DNA from 3 places in the Paenibacillus sp. 2003 genome. Region 2 is predicted to be linked to each of the others. Evidence: predicted binding sites of a transcription regulator. Region 2 holds the regulator's gene; each other region holds the start of a gene.
The links. Region 2 encodes Rex, which represses fermentation and respiration genes when NADH is low (regulators of the CRP and FNR family bind a similar motif). Its sites were predicted from a motif close to TTGTGAAATATTTCACAA; they were not measured.
Positions count from the first base shown of each region.

Region 1 (7,636 bases), on a different contig from region 2:
AAAATCTCCAGCAAGTATTAATCGAAGAACCGCTGGGCGATATGTGGTGGGTTTAGAGCTACACTAGGGGGAAATTGAATATGATCAACGTCACCATTTGGAATGAATTTGTCCATGAGAAAATTCACGATGAAGTAAGGGAAGTCTACCCGGATGGTCTGCATCGAGCACTGGCTGACGGACTTGGCGGCGAAGGCTTTGCTATTCGTACAGCTACACTGGATCAGCCTGAACACGGATTAAGTGATGAAGTGCTGAATTCCACAGATGTGCTCATATGGTGGGGACATATGGCACATGATCGCGTAAGCGATGAGATCTCACAGAAGGTCGCGCAGCGAGTGCTGAACGGGATGGGGATGATTGTGCTCCATTCAGGTCATTTCTCCAAACCATTCAAAGCACTGATGGGAACCAGCTGCGATCTGAAGTGGCGTGTAGCTGACGAGCAGGAAATTGTATGGTGTGTTAACCCATCTCATCCGATTGCGGATGGCATCGAAGGCAAGATTGTATTGGAAAAAGAAGAGATGTACGGTGAATTCTTCGATATTCCAGTACCGGATGAACTGGTGTTTGTAAGCAACTTCCAAGGTGGGGAAGTATTCCGGAGCGGATGTACGTTCCGGCGTGGTGAAGGTAAAATCTTTTATTTCCGACCAGGTCATGAGACGTATCCGACCTATTACAAGCCGGAAATATTAAGAGTAATCAGCAACGCAGTGAAATGGGCATATCCTGCCCGCAGTTTTAAGCCGGAATTTGGCAAGAGCCAACCTGTAAGACCATTTGGTGGCGTGCTGGTCTAATTCACTAACTCAATCGTGAAATGGAAATTATATAAGTTTTATTCAAAAAGAACCCTTCTCCGAGTCATTGATGACTGTGGCAGTTGGGTTCTTTTTGGGTAAGATAGTACTATGGGGAAGTTATACGATATTTCCCATGGTTACGACGCAGCGTGTAATGTATACTGGGATGTATGATCCATTTTGGATGTTATGCTTCTAAAATTTAAACTTTTTAGTTGCAGGCGTTTTCTTTGAAGCTTAAATATGTTATTATGAAATATACTAACAAAATGTAAGTTGATTTGAGTGATCTCTAAAGAGGTGATTAATGTGGAAGGTCAAGACTTGCGGATGTGTCCGCGTTTTGAGACGGCGTTTTCTTTTTTGGGCAAGCGCTGGAATGGTTTAATTATTCAAACGTTGATGAGTGGTTCGAAGCGATTCAAGGATATCTCCAATCTGATTCCATCCATGAGTGATAAGATGTTATCCGAACGGATGAAAGATCTGGAGAGTGAAGGTATTCTGGTTCGTCACGTCTATCCCGAGACGCCAGTTCGTATTGAATATGAACTGACGGAGAAAGGTAGAGCGCTCCAGCCCGTCATGAATCAAATTCAAGACTGGGCTGAGCAGTGGGTTGACTAACGTATAAGCATCACCCACTTTTGTTACATGAATGACATAGACTCCTGATTTCCGTGGAAATCAGGGGTTTTTGTCTTAAGTATTAGGTGGATCGGCGTTTTTCTCCTGGGCTATGCACATGTTGTCATGAGTTGTAGTATAATCTATAGAAAATGGCCACAGACGGCCGGAGCGAAGGAGGCCCACTTGTCATGAGAGAAGAAAGCTTATCCCGTGAAGTACGCTACGGCAAAGAAGATATTGCAGAACTTGAGAGCGCATCCATTCAGGTCCATCTAATTTATAAAAAAGCTGCGGAGTTGTTCAAGCGCACAGCATATTCCCGTTCAATTAAGGATGATCTTGCCGAAGTGAATACGCATTCTGTGAACAGCGATGGTCCGAGATTAGCTCCGGCGGTGCTGCAAAAATGGATTCAAACGTCCAGGGGCTGGAAGTGTATCGGATGTGAGCTGGGACAACCTGATTCAACGACTTCTCAGATGGAAGAAACCATCCATGGTAAGCGGTTGGTTCTGGATGTGGGAGAAGGTCGGCTGGTTCAGGCAGAAATGCTGATTCAGGCGGTTGTTTGGTCACAATATGAGAAGATTCGAATGTTTGCACCATGGCTTGGTGATGAACCCTTTTACAGCGTGCAGGAACTGGATGTCATTGCCCGTTATATTGTGCCTACCTATTTTTCGGAACGACCTTTGCATGAGCAAGGGAAGGTGTTCAAGGTACATCAACAATATGGGCAGATTCCGTTGTATCAGGAGTATGTAGACGCACCTTCATGCTGCGTGCAGGTGGACGGTGGATTGCTTGAAGGGCGATTGCTGACAGGTGTATACGTATCTGAGGAGCAGTTTTTCGGGCTTAATCCATATCTGAAAGATGGCGATGGAGGACGGACATATATGCAGGCTAGTGTCCAGTGATAACGCAACCAATGAGAACATAAAAATGATTTAGATTGGAGAGCCTGTGTGCAGGCTCTCTTTGTTGTATAAGCCCTCTCTGGAGGGCACGCGCAATAAAAGTAACGGCTTTGACACTTTTTTTTGCCGAGGGTTGTGCCATAATAGAGGTTATGGACAACAGGGTGAATGATTTTACGCAGGGTGGTGTTACCTACATGATGAAGAAAATCCCCGGTTACATAGGTGTATGTTTGCTCCTACTGGCGATCTTGGCTGGTTGTAGTGAGACACAGCCTTCTGAGCAGCCAATTGTCAAAGAGACAGAAACAGCGAATACAATCACAGTGGCTGTAGATGGCAGTACATTTTTGCCTGATGCAACAAAGTCCATTAAGCGAGATTTTAGTGAGGGTTTGACACTCAAAAAAGCATTACTCAATAGCGGACTGGTCGATTTTACGGCAGATGGCAAACGGATTCAATCCGTCGGTGAAGTTTCTCTGGATTCTTCGCTTAGCTGGGCTGTCAAATTGAATGGCAAGGATATTGAGCAGGAAGATTGGGACATGGAACTTCATGCCAAAGATGAAGTGATCATTTACGTGAAAGCCGCTGACAGTGGGGGGGATGGCGTTGCATATCAGACAACGTTACTCAAGGTTAGCGGTGGAAACATTATGCCAACCCTTAATCGTCAATATGCCGGCGTCTACGTTCAAGAGTGCACAGTTCGCGATGTGTTGAAGTCCAGCGGCATTGTAAGAATGTCGGAGAATAACAAATTTGTCGTTTCGGTCGAGAATGTTACGCCTCGTATGAATGAGCGATGGGTCATTATGGTGAATGACAAAGAATTAATGGAAAATGGTCTGGACATGAAATTGAATCCACGTGATGCGGTAAAGCTTGAATTGACCAATGCATCCTAAGTATACCAAGAAGCCCAATCTCTTTTTAGAGAACTGGGCTTTTTTTCATTAAATATATAAGTAATATCCGATTAGCATAGCCAAATGTTAAATACGACAGATCTCGTTCGGGCAAAGCTCACAGTGACAGATCCCTTGAAGCATCTTCAGATCTTTGATGACAATCATGCCATTGTCATATTCAATCCCATCTTTCTTACGCAGGTCGCTTAACATGCGGTTTACACTTTCACGAGTGGCTCCAATCATATTGGATAAGTCCGTGTGGGTAATTTTTTTGTGTATAATGACATGCTCTCCATGAGGCTCACCATACGAATTCGACAACCGAATGAGGGTGGAGCAGAGTGCACCCGGTTTGCCATATAACATGAGATCCCGGAATTTGGTCTGTGTCAACCGGTGGTGGATGCCCATCCATTTCATAAAGTCGATCGCAAAGTCACAATGCTGGCAGATCAACATCTCCAGGTCTTTATGCTCCAATACACCGATCTCACTGTCCTCCAGCACTTCCGCTGAGAAGCTGTGTTTAGAGCCAAAGAAGGGATCAGCCTGCCCAATCATATCACCGGATTGATACATGTACATGATCAGTTCCTTGCCTTCATCCGTGGATTTGGTGATCTGGGCACGACCCCGTTTCATATAATAAAGTTTGTCAGAGACGTCTCCTTCCCAGTACAGATGTGTACCTTCCGGATAGGTTCTATCTTTCATGGTAACCAGCAAATGGTTGAAATTCGCTTCCGAGAAACAATTGGTATTACCGCGCTTTTCCAGTACAGTTGTTAGTTCTCTCATAAGTCTATCTCCCCTTTATGTCCATCGGACGACCTTCTGTAGTAAGCAGTAGCCTCCGAGGTTCGCCGCAAACCGTTGCCGTCCTGATCAGGGTCATCTCGGCCGGGAGGAAGGACGGTACAAATTGCGGTGGTTCAATTTTTAAGTTCAGTATATACCTAATCTTACCGTTTGAGGGGGAAGGAAAGGGGGCAAAAATGACGAAATTTCAAACATTGTGATAAAATTCACTTTTAATGGAGAGGATGAATTTTACAGCCCTATATTTTAAATAGGAAGTGAAAATGGTTGTATGAAGGACACTACAAAACTTAAATTAAATTTGTTATACTTTGTGAAAAAAATCACATAATTAAGTTTATTGTCATGTTACGATGTGAATGTAAACGAGAGAGACAAACTAATACGAACCTTTAGGAGGATGAGGGAGATGGCTGTAAAGAACGAAGTCGCCCCAGCAAAAGAACCGACAGCAGGTCAGTATATTCAAACGTTAATCGACAAAGCGAATAAAGCACACGCCGCATTCATGAAGATGGACCAGAAGCAGATTGACCGGATTGTGCAAGCGATGGCGCTTGCGGGTCTGGATAAACACATGATGCTTGCCAAGATGGCCGTAGAAGAAACAGGCCGCGGAGTGTATGAGGATAAAATCACCAAAAATATATTTGCAACAGAATATGTGTACCACAGCATCAAGTATGACAAAACCGTAGGTGTGATTGAAGATAACGAATATGAGAGCTTCCAGAAAATTGCGGAGCCGGTCGGCATTATTATGGGGATTACACCGGTCACGAACCCAACATCAACGACGATGTTTAAAGCACTGATCTCCATCAAGACCCGTAACCCGATCATCTTTGGTTTCCACCCATCTGCACAGAATTGTAGCCGGGAAGCTGCTAAAATCCTGCTGGAAGCGGCTGTGAAACATGGTGCACCAGCAGATTGTATTCAATGGATTGATGATCCTTCCATGGATCGTACAAACGAACTGATGAATCACAATGATGTGGCTCTCATTCTGGCAACAGGCGGATCCGGCATGGTACGTGCAGCGTACAGCTGTGGTAAACCTGCACTGGGCGTAGGACCGGGTAACGTACCTTGCTTTATCGAGAAAAGCGCGGATATCAATCAGGCAGTGACGGATTTGATCCTGTCGAAGTCCTTCGACAACGGAATGATCTGTGCTTCCGAGCAAGCGGTAATCATTGAAGAACCGATCTTCGATCAAGTGAAGAAAAAAATGATTGCGAACGGCTGTTACTTTGTTAACAAAGATGAAGCAGCAAAATTGACAGCAGGTGCGATTAATGCCGAGAAATGTGCGGTGAACCCGGCGATTGTTGGTCAATCTGCGGTGAGCATTGCGAAGTTGTGCGGAATTGAAGTTCCAGCAGGCACCAAAATTCTCGTGGCCGAGATTGAAGGGGTAGGTACGAAATTCCCATTGTCGGCTGAAAAATTAAGTCCGGTACTGGCATGTTACAAAGTTAAAACGGCAGCAGAGGGCATTGAGCGTGCAGCAGAAGTGGTTGCTTTTGGCGGCATGGGTCACTCCTCGGTTATCCACTCCACAAATGAAGAAGTGATCGGCAAATTCGCAGATCGTCTGCAAACCGGACGGATTATTGTGAATTCACCATCCACACACGGTGCCATCGGGGATATCTACAACACAAACATGCCGTCATTGACACTGGGATGCGGATCATACGGACGTAACTCGACTTCTTCCAACGTAACCGCTGTAAACTTAATCAATGTGAAAAGGGTGGCTCGCCGTACCGTGAATATGCAATGGTTCAAAGTGCCGAACAAAGTCTACTTCGAAAAAGGCGCAACGCAGTACCTTGCCAAAATGCCTGACATCACACGTGTGGCCATTATTACGGATGCCATGATGGTGAAGCTTGGATATGTTGAAAAGGTAGAACACTATCTGCGTCAACGCCAAATGCCAGTAGCGATCGAAGTATTCTCCGATGTTGAGCCAGATCCATCCACTACAACGGTAGATCGTGGAACCGAAATGATGCGCCGCTTCCAACCAGACTGCATTATCGCACTCGGCGGTGGATCACCAATGGATGCTGCCAAAGCCATGTGGTTGTTCTATGAATATCCGGACACGGACTTCAACGATCTGAAACAAAAATTCATGGATATCCGCAAACGGATCTACAAATATCCACGTCTCGGCGTAAAAGCGAAATTTGTAGCGATTCCAACAACATCCGGTACAGGTTCTGAAGTGACATCGTTCGCGGTTATCACAGATAAAAATCAAGGTAATACCAAATATCCATTGGCCGACTATGAACTGACACCAGACGTAGCGATTGTCGATCCGGAGTTTGTATACTCCCTGCCTAGAACAGCCGTTGCAGATACAGGTATGGACGTATTGACTCACGCCATCGAAGCATATGTATCTGTCATGGCGAATGATTACACGGATGGCCTTGCGATCAAAGCAATCCAGCTGGTATTCCAATACCTGGAGCAATCTGCGCTGCAAGGAGATAAACTGGCACGTGAGAAAATGCATAATGCTTCCACGATTGCCGGTATGGCGTTTGCCAACGCATTCCTGGGCATTAACCACAGCTTGGCGCATAAATGGGGCGGTCAGTACCACACCGCACACGGACGCACCAATGCGATCCTGATGCCACACGTCATTCGTTACAACGCGAAAAAACCGACCAAATTTGCATCGTTCCCGAAATATTCACACTTTGTAGCGGATGAGCGGTATGCCGAAATTGCCCGGATTCTGGGATTGCCTGCACGTACAACAGAAGAAGGCGTAACCAGTCTTATCAATGCCATTCGCAAACTGAACAAAACATTGGGCATTGAAGAATCGTTCCAGGAAATCGGATTTGATGCCAAAGACTTTGAAGCACATGTAGATTATTTGGCAGACCGTGCCTTCGAAGACCAATGTACAACCGCCAATCCAAAGTTGCCGTTGGTAACTGAACTGGCTGATGTATACCGCAACGCTTTCTACGGAAAGTTTGAATAAAGAATCTAGAACGAAGCGTGCCTTACGGCAAGAAGATCAGGGTTCCCCGAGAGGGGAGCCCCGATTGCCGTCTTTCACACAATAACGAGTGGGCAGAAGCACAGAAGAGCGAAGCACCTGTTTTTCGGGATTTATTCTAAGATTTGATTTGCTGCTCCAAGCATAGAGGAGCAAAGGGTTCTAAAAGAGGTTACACGGAATCCGTGATGAGGCCGTTTGAACGATCCCCTTACACAACAACGAGGGGCAGAAATAACCTGAAGAGCGAAGCTTGCGTCTTTGCACTGGATTTTGGACATTGTTGTTTTATCAGTTGAACTAAACTTGTACACGATAACGGAGAGGAGAGAAAAAACCTGAAGAAGCGGAGCGTTCGCCTTTATCACTGGATTTTCACCTTTGAAAAAGTGAATCAAAAAATCCGGGGATAACAGCGATCGGAAGGTTGTTCTCTACTTGCAGTGGCCAGTGTACACCACCGAATGTTCATTCGCTTTTTCAGTAAATTTAAATAAT
Region 1 covers NZ_JAVDTB010000008.1:156,478-164,113, reverse strand. The annotation lists gene J2X75_RS25010 (sugar phosphate isomerase/epimerase family protein) at 1-56, shown strand, start outside; gene J2X75_RS25005 (ThuA domain-containing protein) at 81-809, shown strand; gene J2X75_RS25000 (winged helix-turn-helix transcriptional regulator) at 1,143-1,439, shown strand; gene J2X75_RS24995 (hypothetical protein) at 1,631-2,362, shown strand; gene J2X75_RS24990 (hypothetical protein) at 2,560-3,273, shown strand; gene J2X75_RS24985 (Crp/Fnr family transcriptional regulator) at 3,361-4,077, opposite strand; gene adhE (bifunctional acetaldehyde-CoA/alcohol dehydrogenase) at 4,508-7,120, shown strand.
Region 1: a site for Rex is predicted at 4,410-4,427, ahead of adhE (bifunctional acetaldehyde-CoA/alcohol dehydrogenase). Genes of this name have one in related genera too.

Region 2 (7,636 bases):
GCCTGTTTTGGCACCCAGGTGTCCTGCACGCACCATTTTCTTCAGGACTGTAGAAGGACGATATTTCAACTCTCCGAATTCACGGAACATTCTTTCGAGTGCAGCTTCAACAGAATCCAATCCAAAACGGTCAGCCATTTCGAGTGGTCCATGCTGGAAGTTGTATCCGATACGCATTGCATCATCGATATCTTCAGCAGATGCAACACCTTCTTGCAATACATGCAACGCTTCGTTAATCAGCAGGCAGATCAAGCGGGAAGTTACGAATCCAGGTGATTCATAGATCATGACTCCTTTTTTGTCTGCTACTTCTTCAACAAAACGTCTGGTTTCTTCGAATGTTGTATCCGAAGTTTTCAGTCCACGAATAATCTCTACAAGATCAACCCGGGATACCGGGTGAATAAAGTGCATACCAATAACACGCTCTGGGTATTTGGTCGAGCTTGCAAGCTCGGTCAAACTCAGCGTGGATGTATTACTTGCCAGAATGACATTGCTTGGGCAAACTTGGTCCAGTTGGCTGAATACTGCTTTTTTCGCATCCAGATCCTCAGAAATCGTCTCAATGACCATGTCGCAAGTTCCAAGTTCAGCTAAATGAGCTACCTTGGTAATACGGGAAAGAATCAATTTCTTCTCCGCTTTTGTAATCGCCCATTTCTCCAGTTGTTTATCCAGATTGGTTTCGATCATGTCATATGCATGATCCAGCTTTTGTGTTGTATGCTCCACGAGAAGCACATCAAGTCCTTTGGCTGCGAGCATCTGGGAAATACCTTGCCCCATCGTACCGCCGCCGACAACTCCTATTTTTTTGAAAAACATGGTTCTACTCCATCCTTTCGGTTCTCTATTTCTCTATTGTACCCTGTTCGCCGAAAATTACAAATTTCGACCCAACATATAATAATATCTTAGCACGAGTGAAATGTAAAAAAAAATAACCAGCATAAATAAATTATGCTGGTAGAAGGGCACTGTCACGAAATTGACAACGAAATTGCTCGCCAGACAAAACTTCCTCACGAATCAAGATGTCGAGTGAATTGTCGAAAATTGTCCGTTGTTCTTCAAGTAACCGCTTTGTCTGTTCCATCAGTTCTTGCAGAATCAATTTATTCTCTCGCATCAGTTCCTCGGTTGTGACCATATCCATGTTCACAATCCCAAGTGAAGTCAATCCCGAAGCCATCATCGTCTGTACAACATTGGTTGCCTGATCAAAGTCATTGCGTGACCCAGTGGAACGTCCACCGTAGTACATTTCCTCCGCAGCGGCTCCTCCGAGTGCAATCATGATCTGCTCTTCCAGGAAACGCTTCGTATAGAGGAACTGTTCCTGTTGCGGGTTGTGACGTACATATCCCAGCGCCTGACCACGCGGACTAAGTGCCACCTGACTAACACTGCCTGGACGAACGAGTTCAGCCATAATGGCATGTCCCAATTCATGAATGGCGACCCTTTTCTTCTCTTCCACACTGGACTCACGGTCTGTCTTCTCACCCATCATGACTTTATCAATGGCCAGGGACAAGTGCCGTTGTTCAATGTGTAACAGCCCGTCCCGCATGGCGTATATTGCTGCTTCGTTCATAACACTTTCAAGCTGCGCACCGGAAAACCCATATGATTCCTCGGCTGTCTTCTCCAGATTAACTTCCTCCATCAGAGGTTTGTTCACAGCATGCAGTTCAAGAATGTGCTTTCTGCCCTTTTTGTCGGGCAAGTCCACTTGAATGTGACGGTCAAAACGTCCCGGACGTGTCAGGGCACTATCCAACATTTCTTTGCGGTTCGTTGCAGCTATAACCAGAATTCGAGGTGTCTCAGAAGAATAAATTCCATCCATCTCCGTCAAGAGCTGATTCAGAGTCTGATCATACTCGCGCTGTTGACCACCTTCACGTTTACCCCCGATGACATCAATCTCATCGATAAATATAATGGCATTTTCCTTATTTTCCTTGGTAGCACGGGTTCTCGCATCCTTGAACAAATCCCGAATTCTGCTGGCACCCACACCAACATACATTTCCACGAACTCACTACCCGATGCTGCTACAAATACAGAATCTGTGTAATGGGCAGCAGCCTTGGCCATCAACGTTTTCCCTGTCCCTGGAGGGCCTGTCAGCAAGATCCCTTTTAACGGACGAATTCCAAACTTCCGAATTTCTTCATGTTTGATGAGAAAGTCAAGTGCTTCACGCAATTCCTGCTTGGCACTGTCCTGACCTCCAATTTCTTCAAAAGTAAGCTTCGAAGGTCCTTTCTTCTTCCGTTTACGTTCCTGTGCAGCGCCTACTGTAATCCCGCCGCGCATTTGCATCATGAACAGCAGACCACCGACAACCGCCGCCGCAATAAGAATCGGAACAATATTAACACCAGTAAACGCAAGGAAAATAATCAACACAGGAAAAAATCCGATGGCAACTTCTTTTGTCCATTTAGGCATTAGGCCACACTCCTATCTGACCGGGCACACGCGGCAGAATAATAAACTTGCTGGCATCTCCGTCACTGAGACTGACATATACATTGTTGTCATCCATAGCTGTATTCACTTTAATCCCGTTCGTCGCCATCTTCGACAACGTTGGTGTAATCTCGGTGTACTGCTTGTTCTCCATCGCCTGGGCTACGGTAAACATGGCATCACCCCACCAGTTCTCAAGCGCCTCGTTGGAATGATCCACAACATCCAGCTTTAACGAGCGTGAACCAATCACCGTCTGTCCTTCTTTGTGAATATATTGTACCAGTCTGCCCAAATCAACATCCGGTTGCAGATCCAGTTTCAATTGTACGTCATTGCGGTTAATAGTTAATTGAACGTCATTGACTCCATCGTACTGGGTAACCATCTTTTCAATCGGATTCTGCACGGCCACCTGACGATATACAAACCAACCTCCAAACAACACAACGGCTGAAATGACGGCAGTTAAAGCAATAGGCAATACTTTTAGCTTCAAGTGAATTACCCCTCCCAGATTTTGGCCTAACCTACTGGCTTATTGGTATATACGAATATGTGCACATTGACTCCTGCGAGAATTTCGACAGGATTATTTGTTTTGAATGTAACTTTGAGTACATATCTGAGTATATCACATCGTATATACATTTTCGAAGGCGAAAATATGAATAAATTATTAATTTTAACTATTTAAATCAAAAATGTTTACAGACAACACAAAGAACCGGTTCAGTCGGATATCCGTCTGCCGGTTCTTTCATTTCTTTAATTCTCTAGTTATGTCACTCTATTTGTTCTAGCTGTTCGGGAGTGTGTAGACCAGGTCCACCTGTTCTCCATTGCTAAAACGATAAAAGCGATAGTGGTTATGCGTACCGTCTTTATAATACACTTGCCACACATATATTCCATTCACAACTCCGGGCATGATTCGTTTAATCTCGCCGGCAGGAACTTCAGAACTGAAGCGATTGCGGATCTGCGATTCGGACATGCCATTCTGCAGCAGCTCACTGTGTACAGCGTTTGCACCCTTAGCCGGTTGATTGTTTGCATCGAATTTAACCCAGACCATAACATCCTGGTTATCCTTATTTTTGCCGATCAGGGTCCAGTAGATGTTGTCAGAGCCTTCTTTGTCTCCCCAGATGTACTTGCGCAATTCATCATAGGATGTAATGCCCAGTTGCTTCTGTGCTGCCTGTATAGCGAGAGCTTCTTCCTTGCGCTGGTCCTGCGTGACATAGACGTAATAACGCTGAAGTCCAAACAGAATCAGAACCAGTGCAAGCAGCGAAATCCATATCCACTTCTTTTTTTTCTTCAAAAGCCGAACTTCCTTTCCCTATGATGCTCTGTCCTGCAATTAACGAGCAAGCAGACCATCAAATGCCAATTGAGACTCACGCAAAATGCGTTCTTCATCCAGCGTCAGACATTCGCCGTGTTTGACCACTTGTTTTCCATCCACCCATACGTGCTCAACATCTTTGGCAGAAGCCGAGTAGATCGTATGTGAGATCAGGTCTGTATGTGGATAGAAATGTGCCTGTTCAATGTCAAGAGCGATAAAATCAGCCTTCATGCCGACCTCAAGTGCTCCGGTATTGTTCAAGAAAATGGATTTGGCACCGTATGACGTTCCGAGGAGTAACGCTTCGCCTGCTGGCACAGCCGTCGGGTCACCAGATACACCTTTGTGGATCAATGCAGCCATTCTCATTTCCTCGAACATATCCAGGTTGTTGTTGCTTGCCGGTCCGTCTGTTCCGAGTGACACGGTAACTCCTGCTTTCAGTAACGCAGGTACCCGCGCAACACCGGAAGCGAGTTTCAGGTTACTTCCCGGGTTATGGGATACAGCCACATCATGACGGGCCAAAATTTCAATCTCTTCGTCATTCAGATGCACCGCATGTGCAACCAGGGATGGACGAGAGAAAAAGCCCAGTTTCTCCAGATGTGCCACAGGACGCAGTCCATAATCAGCCACGTTCTGCTCCACTTCACGAAGCGTTTCAGACATATGTGTATGGAGAGGAAGGTTCAGGTCGTTCGCGACCTGTACAAGCTTCTCTATGTAGTCAGGAGGGCATGTATATGGGGCGTGTGGCGAGATTACGGTTGTAATGCGACCATCTGCCTGTCCATTCCACTCACGTGCAAACGCTGCCGACTCGTCCAGCTTCCGCAGTTGCTCTTCTTCCGAGCACAGCCCGATTACACCACGTGCCAGTGCTGCTCTAACGCCTGATTGCTCCACAACTTTGGCAACTTGATCCATGTGATCGTACATGTCCAGGAAAGCTGTAGTTCCGCCTTTCAACATTTCAAGCACCGATAGCGAAGTTCCCCAATATACGTCTTGTGAAGTCATTTTCGCTTCCATCGGCCACATTTTTTCCTGCAACCATACTTGCAACGCAAGATCGTCTCCGTGCCCTCTGAGCAACGACATTGCTGCATGACCATGCGTATTGATCAGACCCGGCAGGAAGAACAGTCCTTTTCCATCCACTTTGGTACAATTTTTGTCTCCATCCGGCAATGTCTCACCAATATGCACAATCTTGTCATCCTCAACAACCATGTATCCTTGAACCACGTTCCATGTTGTGCCGCCTTCATTAACGGCAAATTTGCCGTTGTGAATTACCCATCTATTTGTTGTCATCTTCCTCGTCGTCCTTTCCAGTCTCCAAGTAATAGGCCAAACTAAGCAGATCCGTTGTAAAGTCAGCATGGTGAATGCGGATATGCGGCGGTGTTTTTAGAATGGTTGGTGCAAAATTAAGAATCGCTTCGATTCCGGATTCAATAAGCTGATCGGCTACATTTTGGGCTTCCGTATCCGGAACCGTGATAATTCCGATGCGGATGTTTTCTGTTTTAACCGCTTCCGTCAATTCATTCATTGGTTTTACCGTCAAACTGTTAATTTGACTACCAATCTTCGGTCCATATGCATCAAATACAGCAACAATCTTCATGTTGTCTTTCAGATATGCATTGTAGTTAGACAAGGCTTGACCGAGATTACCCGCTCCTACCAGAGCTACATTAATTTGCTGATCGATTTTGAGAATGTGACGAATTTTCTCGATCAAATAGGATACATCATACCCGATCCCTTTACGACCAAAATCACCGAAGTAAGCCAGGTCTTTACGAATTTGGGCCGGATTCAGATCCAGCCTCTGTCCAAGCTCTTGAGAAGAAACAGTAGCCACCTCACGCTGATGCAACTCGTTCAAATAACGCAAGTATACAGGCAGACGTCGTACCACCGCTTCCGAAATTTTATCCGATTTCATTCTTGCTCCCCCTTACCAAGGCCACGATAAAATAATAGATGAAAAGATGAGCATTCTGTATAAATTCAAAGATAGACGTTGTATACAGAATGCTCCTTGTAATTTAGGTTATAAGTTCTTACGTGCAACTGCTTTAATCGGATACGGAAATATCTAATAAAGTTTAACGCCAAACGATAGTGTCATGCAATGATATAACGAACAAAACAACCATTATTCTTGTTCATTAACAGGTTTTTCCAACCACTCGGTAATTCGTGGAACCATTTGCTCCGTGAGCATATGCTCCATTTTGGGACCAGGTAAAGAATATAAAAAGAATTTACCATAGTACGCTTCAATCACCCGTGTATCATAAACAATGACAATTCCTCTGTCCTTCGCTGTACGCACCAACCGGCCAAATCCCTGCTTGAAACGAATGACCGCTTGCGGCACGGACAGTTTCATGAACGGATTTTTCTTCTGTTCCTGAAGCAACTCACTCTTGGCTTCCACCAACGGATGATTCGGTGGCTGGAAAGGCAGTCGCACAATAGCGAGACAGGTTAGCGCCTCTCCCGGGATATCTACACCCTCCCAGAAGCTGCTTGTACCCAGAAGTACCGTAGCTTTGGCATCTTGGAACCTGCGAGTCAATTTGGAACGACTTCCACTGTCAACGCCTTGCCCAAGCAACGAGATGTCGTTACCAGATAGCGCCTCCTTCAGCGGATCATAGACCTGTCGCAACATCTTGTATGAAGTAAACAGAACCATCATGCGTCCACGCGTGGCAATTGCCGTCTCTGCAAGTGATTGCACCAGCATATTGACAAAGTGCGCATCACCCACACTGCCCTTCACACTCGGGAAATCACGCGGAATCACCAGAAGTGCCTGATCGCGATAGTTGAAAGGTGATGGCAGCATCGACGTTAACAACCGATTATTCTCGGAAGCTTCCTGCAAGCCAAGCTGTTCAATCATGAACTGGAATGACTTATCTACCGAAAGCGTAGCCGATGTAAGCACAACACTTTTCTTTTTATCAAAAAATAAATCCTTAAGTTGTGCACTGACATCTACAGGTACAGCATACAGCTGAAGAGATTTGCTGCGGAATTGACCGCTGGCTTCCATCCAGTACACCGTTTTGGCATCATCCATACGCATGAAGAAACGTAGATTCTCCTTCAATGTGGTCAGATCTTTCAGCAGTCCTGTAATATCCGTGATCAGACTATCCGATTGATAATCATCCTGATCCTCTTTCACTTCAAGCAGCAATTTGTCCCCTTTGCGAACCAAATCGCCCAGAGTCACATAGATCTGGTTCTCCAGATCCTGCAACTCCTGCCATTTTGCAGGTTTCTGAGAAGCTTTCAGGCGCAGGGAAAATTGCCCCGTCTCTCCCGGTGAAGCATCACTTCGTTCAGGCAACAGACCGAACAAGGCGTCACTCATACGATCCCACAGTTCCTTGACCTCAACAGCCAGCGGGAACATCTGATCCACCATGGAGCCCCATTGCACCGAATTTTCATGCCCGGATAACTGCGAACGAAGCATAGGCAGCTGCCCATTACGACTGTCTTTAAACAGGCGGGTCAGTGTGTGAACCAAGGTGAAATATTTCATATGCATTCCAAGATGTTTACCAGCTACATCCTCCAGATGATGTGCCTCATCGATCACAAGACTCTCATAGGCTGGCAGCAGCTGATGCGCGGCTTTCACATCCGTAAATAATTTGGAGTGATTGGTGATTACGATATCTGACAACCCGGCCTCATGTTTGGCACGATGGTAGAAACATTTGCGGAACCATGGACATGATCTTCCCAGACAA
Region 2 covers NZ_JAVDTB010000001.1:2,712,505-2,720,140, forward strand. The annotation lists gene J2X75_RS11645 (3-hydroxyacyl-CoA dehydrogenase family protein) at 1-831, opposite strand, end outside; gene J2X75_RS11650 (AAA family ATPase) at 965-2,467, opposite strand; gene J2X75_RS11655 (hypothetical protein) at 2,460-2,987, opposite strand; gene J2X75_RS11660 (cell wall elongation regulator TseB-like domain-containing protein) at 3,288-3,818, opposite strand; gene J2X75_RS11665 (amidohydrolase) at 3,858-5,165, opposite strand; gene J2X75_RS11670 (redox-sensing transcriptional repressor Rex) at 5,152-5,805, opposite strand; gene dinG (ATP-dependent DNA helicase DinG) at 6,019-7,636, opposite strand, start outside.

Region 3 (7,636 bases), on a different contig from region 2:
TTCGTCCATCTGTTCCGCACCAATCAGGTGGTGAGTCACCCAGATCATCGTTTTGCCTTGCAAGCTGTCCAGAATGGTCCGCATCAGTTCACGCTCCGTCACTGGATCAAGCCCTACCGTTGGTTCATCGAATATAATAACAGGTGTCTCCCGGAGCAGTACCCGGGCCAGAGCAATCCGTTGCCTTTCCCCACCGGAGAAACGCAGCCCGGTCTCCAGCATCGGCGTATCATATCCCTGCGGCAAGGATTCGATCAGACCGGATAAACCTACCTGGGCGGCCACCTGACGAATCTCCTCATCCGTTGCATGTGGACGACCAATCCGCAAATTATTCGCTACCGTGGTGTCGAACAGGTGTGGGCTCTGATTCAGCACCGCGATAACATCAGTGACACTATCACCAAGGGTCTGCACAGGCAGATCGTTGATCAGAACTTTCCCCGCAGACGGAAGTAATGCCCCCTGAATCAGCTTCAACAATGTCGATTTGCCGCCGCCGCTTCGTCCAAGAATAGCTAATCGTTTGCCTTGTGGCAGATGAAGGGATACATCATGTACGGCGTAGGAATCATCCGCTGCATAACGGTAACTTACGCGATTAATCTCGATGTCTGCTCTTAGTTTGGGTGGAATGCGAAGACGAATTCGTCTGTCCGAGTCGCCCGTTCCGCCAACATCATCCCCTCCAGTCTGCCCCTGAAGATCCGATTTCCCTTCCAGCTGTTTCAAGCGGTCCAGTGATTCCCGGTACTGAGGCAGATGCTCCACCGCATCCCCTACAGGCAGAAGTGTTTCCGTGAGCGGGAATAACACCAATACAAAAGCAGCAATCATCACGGCAGGTAATTGCCCGACAGAAGCGGCGTTTCCAGCCCATAGCGTCACGGATACGACCATCAGGCCAATGACACACTGGGCCATCAGATCACGCCAGCGTGTCCAGCGCCGCAACTTGCGACGAATCGCATCGACCTGTTCTTCCGCCTCTTCCTGCTGCTGAACAAATTCGGTTGCTCGTCCACTTGCAAGCCAATCTCCCAGTCCAAGCACACCGTCAGTCAGTCGGGTATACAACCTGCTGTTTTCCTTTTTCAGCCGTACACGCCATTTCCACGTCACTTTCAGGGAAATCGCAGGTAACACGGCAACAAGGAATAACATATACAAGCCCATCCACACCGCAAATCCCAGATCAACACGGCCAAAAGCAATCACAGCCCCGCCGTACATCACAAGTGCAGTAACAGCGGGAAAGACTGTACGCAGATAAATATCCTGCAACCGCTCCACATCATCGGCGAGTGCTCCAAGTACATCTCCAGTCTGCATGCGAGAACGCAAGAACAGGGCCTGTGGCTCCAGAATGCGATATAACTTCACCCGTTGATCGGCCAATACACGCAGTACGGCATCATGTCCTGCCAAGCGCTCGATATATCGAAACACCGCGCGGAATATTCCAAATGCACGTACACCAACAATAGGTACATACACCATCAGAATATTCTCAGGACGCAGCGCAGACTTGGAGATAAGAAATCCGGAGGTGAACAGCAACAGTACCGCACACAAGGCAGCGCATGTACCCAGCGCAATGACTGCGATGAATCTCCAGCGGTACTGTGCCACATACGGAGCGATCCAGCTATTTTTTTCTTTTCCGTTACGGACGGTCTCCATATGTTCATATCCGGACTTCATTTTATATCGCCTCCATCTGAGCCTGAATCATCTGATAATATACACCTTGTCGTGCCAGCAATTCCTGATGTGTTCCCGTCTCTGCCACTGTACCGCCATCCATGACAATAATCCGATCCATATGTGGCATCCAGTGCAGACGATGGGTAGCCAAAAATACAAGTTTGCCTTCAAACAGCGGCAGCATCGTCTGTTTCAGTTCATACTCTGTTTCCACATCCAGATGAGCTGTCGGTTCATCAAGCAGCAGGATGTTCCGTTGACTAAGCAAGGCTCTTGCCAGAGCCACCCGTTGCTCCTGCCCACCACTAAGCTGTCGGCCGCCAGCCCCAATAGGCTCATGCAACCCAGCGGATAATGAGGTCAGAAGCTTGGTTAATCCAGCTGCGCTAATGGCCTTGGCCACCTCCGCATCCGAAGCCTCCGGCATGTAGAAACGAACGTTATCGGCCAGGCTTCCACTAAAGATATACGGATGCTGTGGGATAGCTGCCGTCTGTCTTCGCCAAGATTCGAGCATATCCGGTGTAACCGGCTGTCCGTTAGCCAGTACTTGACCCGAAGTAGGTAACTGGAAACCAGCCAATACATCAATTAATGTGGACTTGCCTGCTCCGCTGGCGCCAATAACACCGATTTTGCCAAGACCCGTGATCTGAAATGTGACATCCTTTAGCGAATAAGGACCTTCATCATCATGCCGTACCTGTACATCCGTTAGAGCCAATCTGCTATTCTCATTCCAGGAGAACACTGAGGAAGCGGAAGAAACAAGCTCAGGAATAGTAGAAACAGAAGCAGGATCAGGAGCAAGATGTCCCAAAGCCGTTTTATCGTTCAACACGACACGTATGGTCGAAATGCCTGCTTTCCTTTTACCCGAAGATAACGATGATGCAGATCCCGTCCCATCCTCTGCCATGTCCGCGTGCGCAACAACGTTTGCATAAGCTTCTTTCTGTTTCCGTTCAGCAGCTTTCCCCCGTTCAATCACCTGATTAATGGCCGCTCCGGCTTCCTTACCGTCCAATGTGGCATGATAATCAGCGCCGAGCATACGTACAGGCAGGAAATATTCGGGTGCCAGAATCAGTACCGTCAACGCAGGGCCAAGCAGCATATGCCCTTCCGTCAGACGTAATCCCAAACCAACTGCCACGGAAGCAACGGACAGCATGGTGAAGAAATCGAGTGCAAACGAAGAAAGAAAGGCCATACGCAGGGTAGACATCGTTGCTTTCCGATACCGCTGACTGACCCGCAGAATGGACTCTTCGTGTGTTTTGCTTTGTCCCAATGTTTTTAGCGTCTCCAGCCCACGCAAGGTATCAACAAAATGGTTAGCGAGTGCTTTGTAGGATCTGAATTGTCCGTCTATCTTATGCTGAGCTGCGAGACCAATCAGAATCATGAACACGATCAGGATTGGGAGAGTCAGCATCAGAATAACCCCGGACATCAGATCCAGCTTGAACACATACAGCAGAATGACGATTGGTGTGAATCCTATGCCCAGCATGCGAGGAATGAATAGTTCGAGATACGTCTTGTATTGAGCTGTTCCCTCACGTGCCAGTGTAACCAGATGGCCTGTGCCCTCGGTCTTGGCATAACGCGGCCCAAGTCTAAACCACTGCTCCACCATTTGTCTGCGCAGATCAGTCCCTGTCCTCTCCGCATATCGTGATGTCACGAGTTGTAACCAGAAGGATAGAGCGTATCGGGCGGCAAAAGCAGCCAGGAACAGCAGCAGTACCGGGTACTGCTCCGTTACGGATGAACCCTCAAACAATGCCGTGATGGCCTGTGCCAGCCATTTGGCTTGCATAATGATCGTCATCGCCTGTAACAGTACCAGCGCTGATGCCAGCGCGAGTACTGGCCGGATGCCCGGCAGCTTCAGCAGCCCCCGTCCCATATCAGTACTCCAGGTGGTGCTGCTCGTTCAGGCGTTTGCGGAAGATATAATAACTCCAGATCTGATAGCCAAGAACAAACGGCAGCAATGTGCAAGCTACAATGGTCATGACTTTCAAAGAATACGCACCAGATGCTGCATTGTATACGGTCAGGTCATATGCCGCTCCAAAGGAACTCACCATCACTCTTGGGAACAGTCCAATAAATACCGAAGCAAAGGCAATCGCAATGACTGCCCCGGTCATACCAAAAGCCCAGCTTTCACGCTTCTGACGCACGAAGTAAGCCGCAAGTGCAAGCGCGACTGCGCCAAGTACAACCATTATCCAAAGGGCCCAGCCCCGTACGGTGAATACATCGGTCATAAAATACGTCATTAACGCATAAACAGCGAGCAGTGCAGCCAACGGCAGCATCAATTTTTGCGCTGTATTCAAGGCACGCTCTCTGAGTTCCCCGACTGTTCGTAGGGAGGCAAACAGCAATCCATGAACCAGACACAGCAGGGTTACGCTCAAGCCACCAATCACGGTGTACGGATTAACAATATCGAGGAATCCTGCACGCAACTGCATCTCCCCATCAATAGGCAGACCCTTCATGAACGTGGCAAAGACTACGCCGAACAGGAAAGGCAGGAGCGCGCTGGATACCACAATGATGATATCCCATGTTTTGCGCCAGCGCTGCTGTTTCATTTTACTGCGGAATTCGAAGGCAACCCCGCGACCAATCAAGGCGAGTAACACGACCACAAGCGGCAGGTAGAAACCACTGAACATCGTGGCATACCAGTGCGGGAAGGCAGCAAACATCGCTCCCCCTGCTGTAATCAGCCATACTTCATTACCATCCCAGAAGGGACCAATCGAGTTGATCAGGGTCCGGCGTTCGCGGTCCGTTTTGGCAATAATGCCTGTAGACATCCCCACACCAAAATCAAAACCTTCCAAAAAGAAGAAACCGACAAACAACACGGCAATCAGCAAAAACCACAACTCACTTAGTGACAACGGAATAACCTCCATCCACGCCGAACGGATCGGCCGATTCATCGTGATCTTCTGGCTTATCGACCGCAAATGGCCCTGCCTTGATCTCACGTACGAACAGGTATACCATCACGATACCGAGAATCGTATACGCAGCTGTAAAAGCGATGGTCGAGAACAGGATCATGCCTGCGGATACGTTCGGTGAAACCCCGGCCTCGGTGGTCATATAACCAAATACCGTCCATGGCTGTCTTCCAACCTCGGTCATGATCCAACCAGATGTATTGGCGATAAATGGCAGAGAAATAGCAAATACCATCAGACGCATGAACCACTTTCCTGCAACCTCCAGCTTCTTGCGCATAGCCAGAAACGTACCATACAGGGATAACAAAATCATTAAGCCCCCTGCTGCGATCATAATGCGGAAACTCCAGAACGTTGTTCGTACCGGCGGGATGTAATTCCCCGGTCCATACGTCTGCTCATACTCGGCTTGAAGCTCCTTCATGCCTTGGACACTACCGGAGAACTTGCTGTAGGACAGGTAACTGAGCAATCCAGGGATTTTGATCTCACCCGTACTCTCCTGTTTATCCGGATCGATAAAAGCGACCACCGTCCATGGTGCCGGATCTTCTGTCGTTGTCCATGTGCCTTCACTGGCTGCCATCTTCATCGGCTGTGTCTCCACGAGATATTGAGCCTGGAAGTGTCCAGAGAAAGCTACACCAAATGAAGAAACAAGAGCGATAATGATCGCGATATTAAACGATTTGCGGAAGATCTCCACATCCTGCTTCTTCATTAATTTGTAGGCACTGATCCCGGTTACGACGAAAGCCCCTGTCATCAATGCCCCAAAAATCGTATGTGGGAACTCGACGAGCAACTGACCATTCGTGATGAGTGCAAAGAAATCATTCATCTCGGCTCGGCCGTTGTTAATCTCAAACCCGACCGGATGCTGCATAAATGAATTGGCTGCCAGAATCCACAGCGCGGACAGGAATGTGCCGACAAACACCAGCCAGATGCAGGCCAGATGCACTTTTTTGGACAAACGATCCCATCCAAATATCCACAAACCAATAAATGTAGACTCCATAAAAAACGCCAGTAGCGCTTCAATAGCCAGTGGCGCACCGAACACGTCCCCCACAAACCGAGAGTACTCGGACCAGTTCATGCCAAACTGGAACTCTTGCAAAATACCTGTGACTACACCGACGGCAAAGTTAATCAGGAACAGCTTGCCCCAGAACTTCGCCATCGTTTTGTAGATTTCCTTACCCTTAACAACGTACAACGTCTCCATGATTGCAACCAACAGTACAAGACCGATGGATAGCGGGACAAAAAAGAAATGGAAAATCGTTGTAAGTGCATATTGGATACGCGATAACATAATCGGATCCATACCGTTACCCCTTCTTTCTGTTCACTTCGCAGTATGCGTATCTGGCATTGAAGCTGCACCTTCGCTGTCTGTCCGCCAAATACGTTGATGAACGTATTGTGCCAGATTACCTATTTTATACATGTGATAATTATCACAATCTTCGTCTCTAGAGCAAAAAAAAGTGATCCTGGTCACACAAAAGATAAAATTCAGCCTATTATCACAGCTTGCCAACTTCATCTATTCATGGAAGATACTCATGTTTGGGACGGAATGCCCATATGTTAGTCTCAGGCATATCATGCGAAGTACCGTGAGGGCTTTACATATGAAGTGAAAGCATGAAGTACATGCAGAACGAATGACGCGCCATATTACAGTCAAGGTGAGGTGAACTATTCATGGAAAAACCTGCGCCATTACCAGGTGAAGACTCCGAAGTCAGCCTGGATAAGGCCAGTACAATACAGTCCCCGGTCCGATATGTTCTCTTCCCTCGCAAAGGGGGCTGGTCATCCTTTCCCTATCCCGATATTGCTGCACTGCTGTCGATCGAGGGAGATGTCTACTATGTCAGCAGCCTGACAGAAACAGAAGATGTACCTCCGGTCATTACCGTCATCTCCCTCCCTGAGGCCGAGCAGCTATTGCTGGAACCTCGCACCGTAGCCGTAGTCGCCCATCCCTACTGGCTAATGGCTACGGCTTCGCTGGAGCCTGAGCTATGTATTGCCCTGCTCCCTGAGCCTGCTGGAAACGAAGCAGAATCTCCGCTATGGGAGAGTAGTATTTCCAAACTGGTCGGCATCGCCGATCTGGTAGGCACATCCTCCGAAACACGTTATATGAAGCTGTTATTCCAAGGTGCACGCGCTATCTGGCTGGGCGGTGAAGACCCTGCACCTGCAGGTACGATGCAAAAAGATGATCTCGAAGTCCCTCTCCGGGACTACGAACTGTTCTTCCTGCATGCGCTGCGGCAAATCCTGTCAGGCACTCCGGATAGCATCACCCTGCTTCAATGCAGTGTACGTGCCGACTTCTACCGCCAGCTTCGTGCCAAAGCAGGTGCACATGAGACGATATCCTTTTTGCTGGCAGCCTATGAGTACTTGCTTGAAGATCCTCGGGCTATCAATTCACTTCAAGAGGCATTCTCCCATGCGGTCTTGAATGGTCGCAGTGACTGTGTAGTCTCCCACTATAGATTCCTGTCTGCCATTCATGCCCGGGCCGGACAGTTGGAGGACGCCCTGCGGGTGTATGGAATTAGTGCAGCCGATGAACAAGAACGGCATCATTATGAACAGTTATGTCGCTGGCTTGAGGCGGGAGAAGATCAACTTGTACGAGCGGAACTACTGCGTATGAACGAAGATTACGGAAATGCCCTGCGTATCCTTGACGAACTTGGCGGAGAAACCGCGAGACATTGGAAATTCCGCATCTACCAGGAGACTGGACGTGTGGGAGAGGCACTGGCTCTGGTGCATGCAGTCGATATTCAGGATGATGCCAGTCGCCGGGACTATCAGCAATTATCCGGCAGTGCGCTGGCACTGCGAGGGGAACGACACGGGGCAGTCCGACATTTCCTTGAGACAGCACTGGAGGA
Region 3 covers NZ_JAVDTB010000004.1:397,118-404,753, reverse strand. The annotation lists gene cydC (thiol reductant ABC exporter subunit CydC) at 1-1,704, opposite strand, end outside; gene cydD (thiol reductant ABC exporter subunit CydD) at 1,706-3,622, opposite strand; gene cydB (cytochrome d ubiquinol oxidase subunit II) at 3,624-4,679, opposite strand; gene J2X75_RS19615 (cytochrome ubiquinol oxidase subunit I) at 4,624-6,039, opposite strand; gene J2X75_RS19610 (tetratricopeptide repeat protein) at 6,423-7,636, shown strand, end outside.
Region 3: a site for Rex is predicted at 6,161-6,178, ahead of J2X75_RS19615 (cytochrome ubiquinol oxidase subunit I). Genes of this name have one in related genera too.